DNA from 2 places in the Maritalea sp. genome. Region 2 is predicted to be linked to the other one. Evidence: predicted binding sites of a transcription regulator. Region 2 holds the regulator's gene; the other holds the start of a gene.
What was found. Region 2 encodes LexA, which represses DNA repair genes until DNA is damaged. Its sites were predicted from a motif close to TGTTCNNNNTGTGTTCNG; they were not measured.
Positions count from the first base shown of each region.

Region 1: the regulator LexA is predicted to act here: its motif matches at 3,127-3,144, upstream of ACSHWX_RS10430 (helicase-related protein).

Region 1 covers NZ_JBPOEU010000014.1:78,881-84,994, forward strand. The annotation lists gene ACSHWX_RS10425 (RNA-binding S4 domain-containing protein) at 1-147, opposite strand, end outside; gene ACSHWX_RS10430 (helicase-related protein) at 160-3,039, opposite strand; gene ACSHWX_RS10435 (DUF3108 domain-containing protein) at 3,494-4,294, opposite strand; gene rpmB (50S ribosomal protein L28) at 4,532-4,816, shown strand; gene ACSHWX_RS10445 (VUT family protein) at 4,940-5,584, shown strand; gene ACSHWX_RS10450 (pyridoxamine 5'-phosphate oxidase family protein) at 5,837-6,114, shown strand, end outside.
Region 2 covers NZ_JBPOEU010000009.1:50,052-56,165, reverse strand. The annotation lists gene ACSHWX_RS06965 (metal ABC transporter permease) at 1-824, shown strand, start outside; gene ACSHWX_RS06960 (metal ABC transporter permease) at 821-1,678, shown strand; gene ACSHWX_RS06955 (hypothetical protein) at 1,719-1,910, opposite strand; gene lexA (transcriptional repressor LexA) at 2,415-3,134, shown strand; gene ACSHWX_RS06945 (ComEC/Rec2 family competence protein) at 3,231-5,351, opposite strand; gene gltX (glutamate--tRNA ligase) at 5,481-6,114, shown strand, end outside.

The DNA.
Region 1 (6,114 bases), on a different contig from region 2:
AACCTTGGCTGCTGCATTGACGCACCGTTCTGAATTTACCCGAACGTGTCCGCCATTCACTAGCTTTTGTGCAAGTGTGCGGGTTTTTGCGCATCTGGTGAACCAAAGCCACTTATCTAGTCTTTGCCTTCGTTCTGGTTCATCCATGTGGGCGTTTGACTATTTCTTTAATGCGGCAAGAGCGGCAAATGGCGAATCTGGATCAATCGGCTTAGATTTTGGCGCAGGTTTACTGTTCCGCTTTTGGTGTTGAGCGGCCTTATTATTAGGCTTGCCAGCTTTTTGGCCTTTGCCCTGAGCGTTTTGGTTGCGGTTCTGGTCGCGCTTTTTACCCTGAAACTGCTTGTTGTTCCGACGCGGTGCGGGGTGCCAAACTTCGTCGAACTGTGGCTCTGCTGGTGGTTCGGTGTCAGCCGTTGCTTTTTCGTCTGTCTCAGCTGCAACAGTTGGTGCTGGACCGTCGTTATTGTTGGCCGCTTCAACCGCTGGTTCTGCGTTTTCAACGCCAGCGGTTTCTTGGTCGGCATCTGCTGCTGCGTCCGCTGGCTTTTCATTGTCGTTGCTGGTTGGCTCAACAGCTGTAGGTTCAACAGGCGTGCGCGTGACTTTATATCCAAGGGATTCCAAGACGGTTGAAAACTCTTCACCCGCACAGCCCAGCAATGATGTCATTTCAACGGTTACGCGGAAGCCATTGCCATCAGCAGCGCCTTCGGGCGGCATGTCCTGATTTCGCTTTGGATCAAACGCGATGAGTGGACGGATCAAATCGGCAAGCCGCTCGAGAATGTCCACACGCACGGCCCGGTTGCCGGTCACTTTGAAACCGGCAATTTCATAAAGTTCTTTAGCGACGTCGGGGTCAACGTCAATTGACGTGCGGCCTGATAGAATTATTTGGGGTAGTTCGCGTACACCGGGCTGACGTACACCGCCATTTTGTAAGGCCCAAAGAATGAGCGCGATTTCTCGTGGCGCTGGTTTTAGCGAAAGCGGCAAGTAAATGTGGTAGGCACCAAATTTAATGCCCATCTTGCGCATGGCCCCACGTACGTCTTGATCGAGTGATTTAACATCATCTGCGATTTCAGTTCGTGGGATAACGCCCAAACTCTCCGACAAGCGAAACGCCACGCCGCGTGCGGTGCCGTCTAAATCGGTTGGGTTTTTAAGCGCAATCAATTGTTCAAGTTGGGTGTTGATCGCATGGCGGAGCCATAGATCTAATCTGTCTTGTACAGATCCCAAGTCTGGGCCCGTTAGGCTTTCGTCGGCCAAAACAACCAAGCGTGGGGTCAAAATATCATCACCCGGAGAAAGTTCCGCGATCACCTCGCCGCGCCAACGGATAAGACCATCTGCGGTTAAAACGAACTCGTCATTGGGCGAATCGGTAACTTTTTCCGCTCGCTTTTTAATCTCGGGCGCGATTGCAACGCTTGCGGCAGAGCGCAAGTTTTTGGTTTCGCCGCCATCCTGAGAGGAGAGGGTAAATCGAAATCCTTCAATAGAGCCAATAGCTTGGCCCTCCAAGGAAACTTCGCCGCTTTGTGATACTTCTGGAGCCGTCATCTGTTTATCTCTTAAATGGCGCATTAAAACACTGGTGCGTCGATCAATAAATCGCTGCATAAGACGCTTATGTAATGCGTCTGATAGGGAGTTTTCAATCTCTTTTGTTTTTTCACGCCAATAGGTAGGATCTTTGAGCCAATTTTTCCGGTTTGCGACGAATGTCCAAGTGCGGATTTGTTTGATCCGATTGGACAAGGTGTCAATTTCGCCATTTGCATTGTCGCAAAACCTGACCTGTTCGGCAATCCAGTCCTCGTTAATTGTGTCACTTTGCGCAAGATTTGCAAAGATTGTGGCAATTATCTCACCATGTTGGGCCGGAGAAATGTTGCGATAGTCCGGAATTGACGCGCATTCCCATGCCAGTTGGGTAAGCACTTTGCCCGATTTGGGGCCAATATCTGGGTGCCGCATCAAAAATTCTAGCCCAAGCTGGTCTTTTGCCACCGGCACATTCGTCAATTTATTGTGGGTTGATCGTTTGTCCAGAGAACGTTGCAGCGCTCTAAACGAAGAGAAATCCAACGCAGTGTTTCGCCATTGCAGCATTTTGACGGCGTCGAATTGGTGGGATTCGAGTTGTTCGACCAATTCGGGCGAAAAACCTTCTGCCCCACCGGTGACGCCGAATGTGCCATCGCGTTTGTGGCGACCTGCCCGTCCCGCAATTTGTGAGAACTCTGCCGGGGTGAGGGGCCGCATTTGTTTGCCGTCAAATTTCATGTCCGCAGCAAAGGCGACATGTTTGATGTCCAGGTTCAACCCCATACCAATGGCGTCGGTGGCCACCAAGAAATCAACTTCGCCATTTTCATAGAGCTCAACTTGGGCGTTGCGGGTGCGTGGGCTAAGGGCGCCCATCACCACAGCAGCGCCACCACGTTGACGCCGGATCAGTTCCGCGATGGCGTAAACCTCGTTTGATGAGAACGCGACAATGGCCGAGCGGCTGGGCTGCCGGGTGATTTTCTTTGAACCCGCATAGGTGAGTTCTGAAAACCGTGGCCGCATGATGATTTCGGCATTTGGCAACAGCGCCGCGATGATTGGGGCCATAGTGGCCGCGCCCAGCAATAGCGTTTCTTGGGTGCCCCGGGCGTTTAAAATGCGGTCGGTGAAAATGTGCCCGCGATCAAAGTGGGTCGCGGTTTGTATTTCGTCCACCGCCACACACTCAACAACCAGATCGGTGGGCATGGCCTCCACCGTTGCCACCCAATATCGAGCGCCTTTGGGGGTAATCCGTTCTTCGCCGGTGATTAGGGCCACAGCGCCAGTACCAACCCGATCAACTAGCCGTTGATAGACTTCGCGCGCCAGCAAGCGCAGTGGCAAACCGATCATACCAGAGCGGTGCGCCAATATGCGTTCAACAGCGTAATGGGTTTTTCCGGTATTGGTTGGCCCCAAAATGGCCTTAACGTTACCCGTTGAAAAGGTTCCCGCTGAGAATTGGTTCGGCATAATCTGCTCCGGCGTCCTTAAAGTAGCTGCCCTAACTGTCTTTTTTTGGGACAGGACATCGGGTTAAAACAGCGATGGATTTACCATTAGTACGAAACAAGAACGAACACGGACCGAATCGCGGTTATGTGTAGATTCTGATTTCGTTCTCCACATTATATGGTGGGTCATGGTGCAATGAGCCACTATTTTTCCAAAATTGGGCCATTTGTGCTCTTGAAAATACAAATGGGCGTTCATTTAGATTTCGAAACGGTTAATTTGCGGTGTTTGCTAACGAGTGTTGCTTTAGTTTGAATTTGTGTGGTGCCCGTTTTTTTGTTGCGTTAACTTCTTGTGCTGGAAACGTAAGGCCTTTTACTCAAAATTTTACCAAAAAGAAATTGACGTGTCGAAACGAGAACGCACTTCAAGGCCTTATGGTTAATGCGCGGCGTTCAAATTTTGTGGTTTTTTAATAATTTAGCCGGGTAAGCACCATGGATAGGTCGCCAAATGCAGTGCCGACCAAAACTCGGTAGGGGATCATATACCCGGACTGTCCCAATGGGGCGTACCAGATCAAAAAGCGCTGGTTGCTTTTCATGTAGTTCGTGGTGTCTGAATTGGTGAAATGGCCAGAGATCGGCTTGTAGCGCATGGTACACAGCATCACAGGGCCTTGATAGCCAGTGCGTTTAGACGTGGCCGTTTGTTTTTCGGCAAATTTGAGGTCGAGATCATATCGCTCAACGCCCGTATAGACCTTAAAGCTGCGATTACACACGTCAGGGTTCAATGTGTCGGCTTTCACGAGGAACGCGGCGATGGGGTCGTTGATCTTGCGACGATGCTTGGACACAACCGGTACGCGGTTTTGGTTTTGGCTGAGTGGCGGCACCACTTGGGTACTGGTGACATTGGCGTTGTTGGCTTGAAACCGCACAGTAAATGTGTCGGTGCTGGTTTTCGTTTCCAACAGAAATTGATTGGATTGCAACTGTTTACCGTTCGACGTTCCGCTGGATGTCAGCTTAGCGGTGCCAGCTGAAACAAGAGACGCTAGCCCTGAAACATCGCCATCAATGTTGGCAGTATAATTTTGGCCATCGTCTTTAAAATTCACCCCCACCTCAGCGATATTGACGCCACGTAAGGTCACCACATATCGGGCTTGGGTGTTTAATGACGCTGCAAACCCGTTTGTGGGTAACATTGCAAAGACAAATAGGGTAAGAAGAGTGCGAAAAAGACGTTGCGAGGGTAATGCGGCCACGATGTCGGTCGCTCCTTGGCTAATAGGCGAACTGGTTTTACGAATCACTGATTTTTTACAGTGCCGACATGGAATGACGCTTTCAAGGCATTTCGAGATGTAAAATCAACAGAAGTGCTTGACTAATGTGCGCCCATTATCTATTTAAACGCGACTTTTTCATATAATTGAGACCTGTCGGGCTCTGCGTAATGCAGGAGACAATTCAGGTTTTATGGATCGAACGGGAATTAAAACATGGCACGTCGTTGTGAACTATCTGGCAAAGGTGTGATGTCTGGAAATAATGTGAGCCACGCGCTCAACCGGACTCGTCGCAAGTTTTTGCCTAACTTGTGCAATGTGACTTTGATGTCTGAGGCATTGGGCCGCAATGTGAAACTTAAGGTTTCTGCTGCAGCTTTGCGTACTGTTGAGCACCGTGGTGGCTTGGACGCATATTTGCTTAAAGCGAAAGACACTGAATTGTCAGTTCGCGCACTAGGTGTAAAAAAAGAACTTCGTTTGGCGCTTGCGTCTTAAAAACGAATTTTTTTACAACAATTCAAATTTGATACCGCGCAACTTAAATGTTTCGCGGTATTTCTTTTTTAAGTGGCGTCGGTCTCTTGCCGGAATTGCTGCGTAACATAGAGGTGCATTATCATGCTCACTCGCTTTTTTCTGGCCATCGCGGCCATGGCGATCGTTGTCGTTTCGTCAAACTATCTTGTGTCCATTCCTGTTGATGTTCAACTTGGAATGTTTGATCTCAAAGAGATCCTGACCTGGGGTGCGTTTACCTACCCATTTGCATTTTTGGTAACAGACCTGACCAACCGTCATTTTGGCCCAAAATCGACGCGCATTGTCGTGTTGGTTGGCTTTTCGCTTGCGGTTTATTTGTCGCTCAAACTCGCCAACCCACGGATTGCGGTTGCATCGGGTTCTGCATTTCTGATTGCCCAATTATTAGATGTTTCAATCTTTGACCGGCTTCGCAATGGGGTGTGGTGGCAAGCGCCGCTGATCTCCTCAGGCATCGCCTCGGTTATTGATACAGCGATCTTTTTCACCCTGGCCTTCGCACCGGCATTTGTGGGCATCGATCAGTTCTTCAACCAAGCAGACACATCATTGGGGTTTGGCGTTCCGTTTTTAAGCGTAGGCGCTGAAGTGCCGCTTTATATTTCGCTGGCCGCTGGGGATATGCTGGTAAAAATGCTCATGGTTTTTGCCCTATTGGCGCCGTTCAACTTGCTCCGTCGGGTTATTGCAGACCGGCAAGTGGTGAGTAACGCAGCCGCTTAGACCTTATCAAGGTTTTATCCATCAGATTTAGCCAGATTGTTTGTGAGCGCGATTTGGCAGTTAAAGCGCCCCGGTTTTTGTCGGGGCGTTTTTTTGTGCAGAAGTTTTTGTAAGGTCTAAGCCTTTGGTGCGCTTGCCCGAACAGCCTATTCAATGTTGGTCGTTGCAATATCTTCAAGCGCGGCGGACAAATCGCTTGGAACAATTTCGCATCCTTAAGCGTTGCTCTTTTGAACAAATGAAAGAGTGATCATGACCGATTTTAAAAAAGAATTTTGGGACCGTTTGGAAGATGTAAGAGCTGGGTTGATGGAAGTGGATGGCCGCTTGTTCCCCATGTCGCCCAACGTTTCCGATGACCATGATGGGGTAATCTGGTTTTTAACTGCCAATGGCACTGATGCAGCGGATGCGGCCAAGGCCGGCAAAGCGGTCCGATTCGGCATTTGTGATACAGGGTCGGGTCTGCATGGCTATGTGAACGGTACAGCAGCGGTTTCTGATAACAAAGAAAAACTGGACGAAATTTG
Region 2 (6,114 bases):
ATATGCGCAACGCCATTTGGGTTAGCGCGCTGGTGGGCGCCGTATGCGCGTTTCTGTCTGCTTATTTGATGCTCAAAGGGTGGTCGCTGATCGGCGACGCGCTCTCCCATTCAATTGTTCCCGGTGTTGCTGGAGCCTACATGCTCGGCCTGCCATTTTCCGTTGGGGCGTTCTTTTCTGGTGCTTTGGCCTCTGGGGCGATGTTGTTTCTCAACCAACGCACCAAGTTGCGAGAAGATGCGATTATCGGCCTTATCTTTACATCGTTCTTTGGGCTGGGATTATTTATGGTGTCGATATTTCCCACATCGGTGAATATTCAAACCATCGTGCTAGGCAATATTCTTGCTGTCACGCCTTCAGATATGGTGCAATTGGTCATCATCTCAGTGATTTCACTCTCCATTTTATTGTTGAAATGGAAAGACTTAATGGTGACATTTTTTGACGAGGAACATGCACGCTCCATCGGCATCAACCCCACTGCTTTGAAAATCTTGTTTTTCACGCTTTTGAGCGCCTGCACGGTCGCTGCGTTGCAAACTGTTGGGGCGTTTCTCGTTATCGCAATGGTCGTCACACCCGGCGCAACAGCCTATCTTTTAACGGATAGATTCCCCCGCTTGATCGCCGTTAGCGTCTTTATCGGCACCATGAGTGCCTTGGTCGGGGCTTACATAAGTTACTTTTTAGACGGGGCAACCGGCGGCATTATTGTTGTGCTGCAAACGCTCGCGTTTCTAACGGCATTTGTATTTGCGCCAAAGCACGGCATTCTTGCCCAACGCAAACGCCGAATGGCACAGCCGGAGGCAAGCCAATGAGCGAATTCTTCGAACTGGCATTAATGCCGTTCCAATTTGAATTCATGCGCAATGCGTTCATCATCTCGATTTTGGTGTCTATTCCCGCCGCGCTTTTATCTTGCTTTTTGGTGCTAAAGGGTTGGTCCTTGATGGGCGATGCCATTTCACATGCAGTTCTTCCGGGCATAGTACTTGCCTATATTTTAAACATCCCGCTTGCGATTGGCGCGTTTGCCGCTGGCATGACCTGCGCAATTTCGACGGGCTACATAACCGAAAACGCGCGCGTTAAAGAAGATACGGTAATGGGGGTCGTGTTTTCGGGCATGTTCGGCCTTGGCATTGTGCTTTACACAAAAATTGAAACAGACATCCATCTTGATCACATCTTGTTTGGCGACATGCTTGGCATCAGCGTTTATGACCTGTTTGAAACAGGTATTATCTCCGCGCTCATCGCCATTTTGATCGCGTTCAGATGGCGAGATTTGTTGCTATACATATTCGACCCTCAACATGCTAGTGCCATCGGACTGCCGGTTAAATGGCTGCACTACGGCCTTTTAGCGATTATTTCACTCAGCGTTGTGGCCGCGCTTAAAGCGGTCGGCATCATCCTCGCCATTGCACTTTTGGTCGCACCGGGGGCTATTGCTTATCTCATCACCCGTCGAATTGAGCAGATGTTAATTTGGGCATTATGCATATGTGTGGGGTCTGCTTTTACCGGGGTTTATCTTGCTTTTTTCATCGACAGCGCACCTGCCCCAACCATTGTTCTCGTCATGACGGTGCTTTTTGTGATTGCGTTTTTCCTGTCGCCAAATGCCAAAAAACTATCCGGCGTAGAGACAGAAGTTTCACCTCAATAAAAAAGGGCGGTGTTGATTAGACCGCCCCTTCATACGTTGTTTATTGATGATAGTTTCGTTCATCGCTAAGCCCTATATCTTTTCTAATATGCGGGCTTAATTCACCAGCCCCCAGATAATAGGCACGTACCAATTTCCGTTTTTGACGTGCCTCAATATAGTTCAGGAAAACCTGACCAAAGCGGCCTAATCGTTCGAAATATTGCTCCGATATTGCGTGTTGTTTTTTCATGTGAATATGCTCGGCCAGAACCACAAAGCTCCGCCGCTCCTCATTTTGAATAAATTTGTACTGAAATCACCGCGCAAAACTGCGCAGGAACGAACAGCGACTGATTGTTGATCATCCACACCGTGTGCAGACAAAGAGAGTTGAAAGGTGAATCCTAAAATGCAGCAGCTAGGACGCTGGACAAAGGATCAGTTGCGCTAGTGTTAAACTGGCAAACAATTTGCCAGAAGCGTTTGAAATGTGAACATATGAAACCTCCTTGGCGTTATGGCTGGCGGGACCAACCTGTTTTAAAGACAATCGTGCAATACGCTCGCAGAAATGCAACTGCAACTAAAAACTGCGACAGTTTGGCACATGCGCTCCAATTGTTGCAATTTGAACACATAGTTAGGTCGCCCCAAAATGGATACAAATTCTGCACCACTTGCAGAACATATAAAGAACAGTTATAGTTGTTCAACATTTGTTCCGATTCTATTTCAGGCTGTAAAGGACTTCAAAATGTTGACCCGCAAGCAACATGAACTGCTTATGTTCATTCATGAGCGCATGAAGGAAAGTGGTGTACCGCCCTCATTTGATGAGATGAAGGATGCTTTGGACTTAAAGTCCAAGTCCGGTATTCACCGCTTAATTACAGCTTTGGAGGAACGGGGCTTTATTCGTCGCCTGCCCAACAGGGCGCGAGCGATGGAAGTCATTCGTTTGCCAGACAGTATGAACCCGTCTCTTGGTGGTAAGAAGTCCAAGTTCGAACCCAGTGTCATTCAAGGTGATCTTGGCCGCGCCAGAGAACCTGTTTCCGCCTCCACAATTGCGCAGGATGAAAACCCCAACGCGCCTGTTACGATCCCTGTGATGGGACGAATTGCGGCCGGTGTTCCTATTGCAGCCATTCAAGAACAAAGTCACACCATATCGGTTCCACCTGAAATGTTGGCTGGCGGCGAGCATTATGCGCTCGAGGTTAGCGGCGACTCTATGATTGATGCAGGCATTTTTGATGGTGACACGGTACTGATCAAAAAGCAGGTTACGGCCAGCAATGGTGAAATTGTTGTCGCTTTGGTCAATGACGAGGAAGCAACATTGAAACGTTTGCGCAAAAAAGGTCAGTCCGTGGCCTTAGAAGCAGCAAACCCTGCTTATGAAACAAGAATTTTCGGCCCTGACCAAGTAGCGGTTCAAGGACGATTGGTTGGTTTATTTCGCAAGTACTGACCCCGTTGGGACCTAGTGGCCCCAACATCCCCGATTGCGAACACTTGACCCGACAGCTATGCTTTTCGCATCGGTTGCTCGGGTTTTTTTATGCACTCAAGGACGCCATGGTCGGTTTTCATCGTCTAGTGCCCACTTCACGTCAAAACCTCCGGTTTTGTTCCTAAATAATGTGGCGACGCCGAACCGGTCTAATTCTTTTTGTGTAATCACTAACGCGTTCGGGCAACTAACGGACCGCCGTTGCCTAACGATCAGGATGTCGGCATTGGGGCAATCTTCCCGTAAGCCAACGCTGTTTTTAACTGCAGAAATGACAAGTCCGTCGATCTGAGCGCTGCAGCCATGTTTGTCACAATTGCCAATCGCTTCATTGTTTAGCATATCGGCGCCAAACCGTTCAGACCAAGCCCTTGTTGTAAAACTGTTTGATTTGCGGCCGAGCTGATTGAACGACGCCCCATTATTTACAATTATCGCTTGTGTGCTGTCAGATATAACTGCAAACGGAAGTCTGGCTGGCCCGAAAGCAAACAGGCAGATTGAGAAAACAATTGGTGCGGCAAATTTGATTTTTCCATGGAAAAAGCTCAACCATCCGAGCATCACCAAACATGCAGGCAAAACCCAATTTGCCAACATTGGCGTCTGTGTGAAATCTGCACTTATGGCCGAAATATGTTTAGCAATTTGAACGATCAAATCGATGCCTGCGCCCATCAACAGCAAAAATGGTTCCTCAAGACCAAGAGGCATTAAAAGCACCGAAATCAATCCACACGGTAAAACAAAAAACCCAACAATGGGCACTGCGATCAGGTTGCCGAGCAAACCTAGCGGCGCGAATTGTTGAAAATGCACCGCAGCAATCGGGGCTGTCGCAATTCCAGCGATCAAGCTGGTTAGCGCAATCCCGCCAAACAATTTTGCCCAATAGGGAAAAACGATGGCCGACCGGCCAATGCCTGCGTAAACTGCGACCAGTCCGACCACTGCAGCAAAAGATAGCTGGAACCCAGGTTTGAAAATCTCATGCGGAAACATCAAGATGATCACAATCGCCGCAAGAGCAACGTTACGCATGGTGATGGCGCGGCGGCCCACAATGATAGCCATAAAAGCCAAAACCAACATCAAAGTAGCCCTTTGGGTCGCCAAATTTGAACCAGAAATCAAAAGATACGCAATTGCCACCCCAATCGCCACCAATGCCGCCATTGGTTTTATCCGTCGGTCATGCCGCACCAATTGCGATATAAACAGTCGAACCAGAATAAATACACTGCCCACAACCAACGTGAGATGAAGCCCGGAAATGGCAAGCACATGTGCCAATCCCGCATTCGCAATTTCCTCTCGAAGCTCGCTGGCAATGCCAGATTGGTCACCAATTATCAGTGCTCGTGCAATGCCCGACTGCTGATCTGACAAATATTGATCCAACCGATTTCCAATCGACCACCTCAACCCATCAATGTTTGCCGAAAGAGATTTTCCACCAGGCTCAATTATTTTGGCTGGTCCCAAGGAACTTGCAAACCCACCTACTCCCGCGAAAAAACTGTGAAATTGCGCATCATAACTATCAGCGTAAACCGGCTTGGGCACGGGAATAATTCGCGCCCGCAATTCAATTCGATCACCCAGCTGGAATGCATTTTCCGGGTCAAAATGTTCGCTTTTTACGTTCAGCCGCAAACGCCGAACATTCACCAAGCGCGTATCACCAGCCAGTTGGTCAATCACCAGCCGTTCTTTACTACCTTGGATGACCGTTCGGGCAACAACTACGCCCGAAAGCTGGTCAACTGCCATAGGATAGCTGATCATGAAGGTGCCGAACCATTGGGCGCTCAGCGAAATTAAGGAATAGCCAAACCAAGCAGCAAGTGTCAGCGCTAAAGCCCTTCCTGTTCGCTGCCGAATTCGTTGCCAAATAAAGCAAATACCCAGCACGAAAAGAACGAACAAAACCGCCATCCAGTTTGGTTCAAACCGAACATTTTTATAGATGGAAATGCCAAATATCAGCGCAAATGGCAGCAGCACAATGAACTGACGATGATAAATTGCACTAGAAACGGCATCGGCGAGCAGATTAGCAGGCGATTTGCGTTGTTTTACTGCCGCATTCGGGCGCAACCTTACAGGTTCGTCGCCCTTGGGCGACAATTGAGTATGGCTTTTAAGTATCGTTTCGCCTTCAAAAGCGGCCATTAGCTCGCCTCTATCTTGCGCAATATTCCGCTTATGTTACACATGCTGCAAAATTTCGCCAGCATTGCCTCCATCTCGGAGCAACAAGCGGTGCCATCAGCCTTCATTTGATAATTGAGAACGCTCAGCATGACAGATAAAGTGATTACACGGTTTGCGCCGTCACCAACCGGATTTTTGCACATCGGCAATGCCCGCACTGCCCTTTTCAACTGGGCCTTGGCCAAATCTCTTGGCGGCGAAATGTTGCTGCGCATTGAGGATACCGACAAAGATCGCTCAACCGACGAAGCCATTGCTGCCATCATCACCGGCATGGATTGGTTGGGGCTGGACTATGCAGGTGAGCCAATCTTCCAGTCGAAAAACATCGATCGACACACCGAAATTGCCAATCAATTGCTGTCGGAAGGCAAAGCCTATAAATGCTACGCCACCGCTGAAGAATTGACGCAAATGCGTGAGAAGGCGAAAGCAGACGGACGCCCAATGGTCTATGATCGTCGTTGGCGAGATCGGCCTGAAAGCGATGCGCCAGCAAATACACCATTTGTCGTGCGGATCAAAGCACCAACCAGCGGCGAAATCGTGGTTCATGACAAGGTGCAAGGCGACGTGCATTTCAAGGCTGAAAACCTTGATGATTTTGTTATTCTGCGCTCTGACGGTTCCCCGACCTATTTGTTGGCCGTTGTGGTTGACGATCACGATATGGGGGTCACTCACATTTTGCGCGGTGACGACCATTTGGTGAATTCGGCAA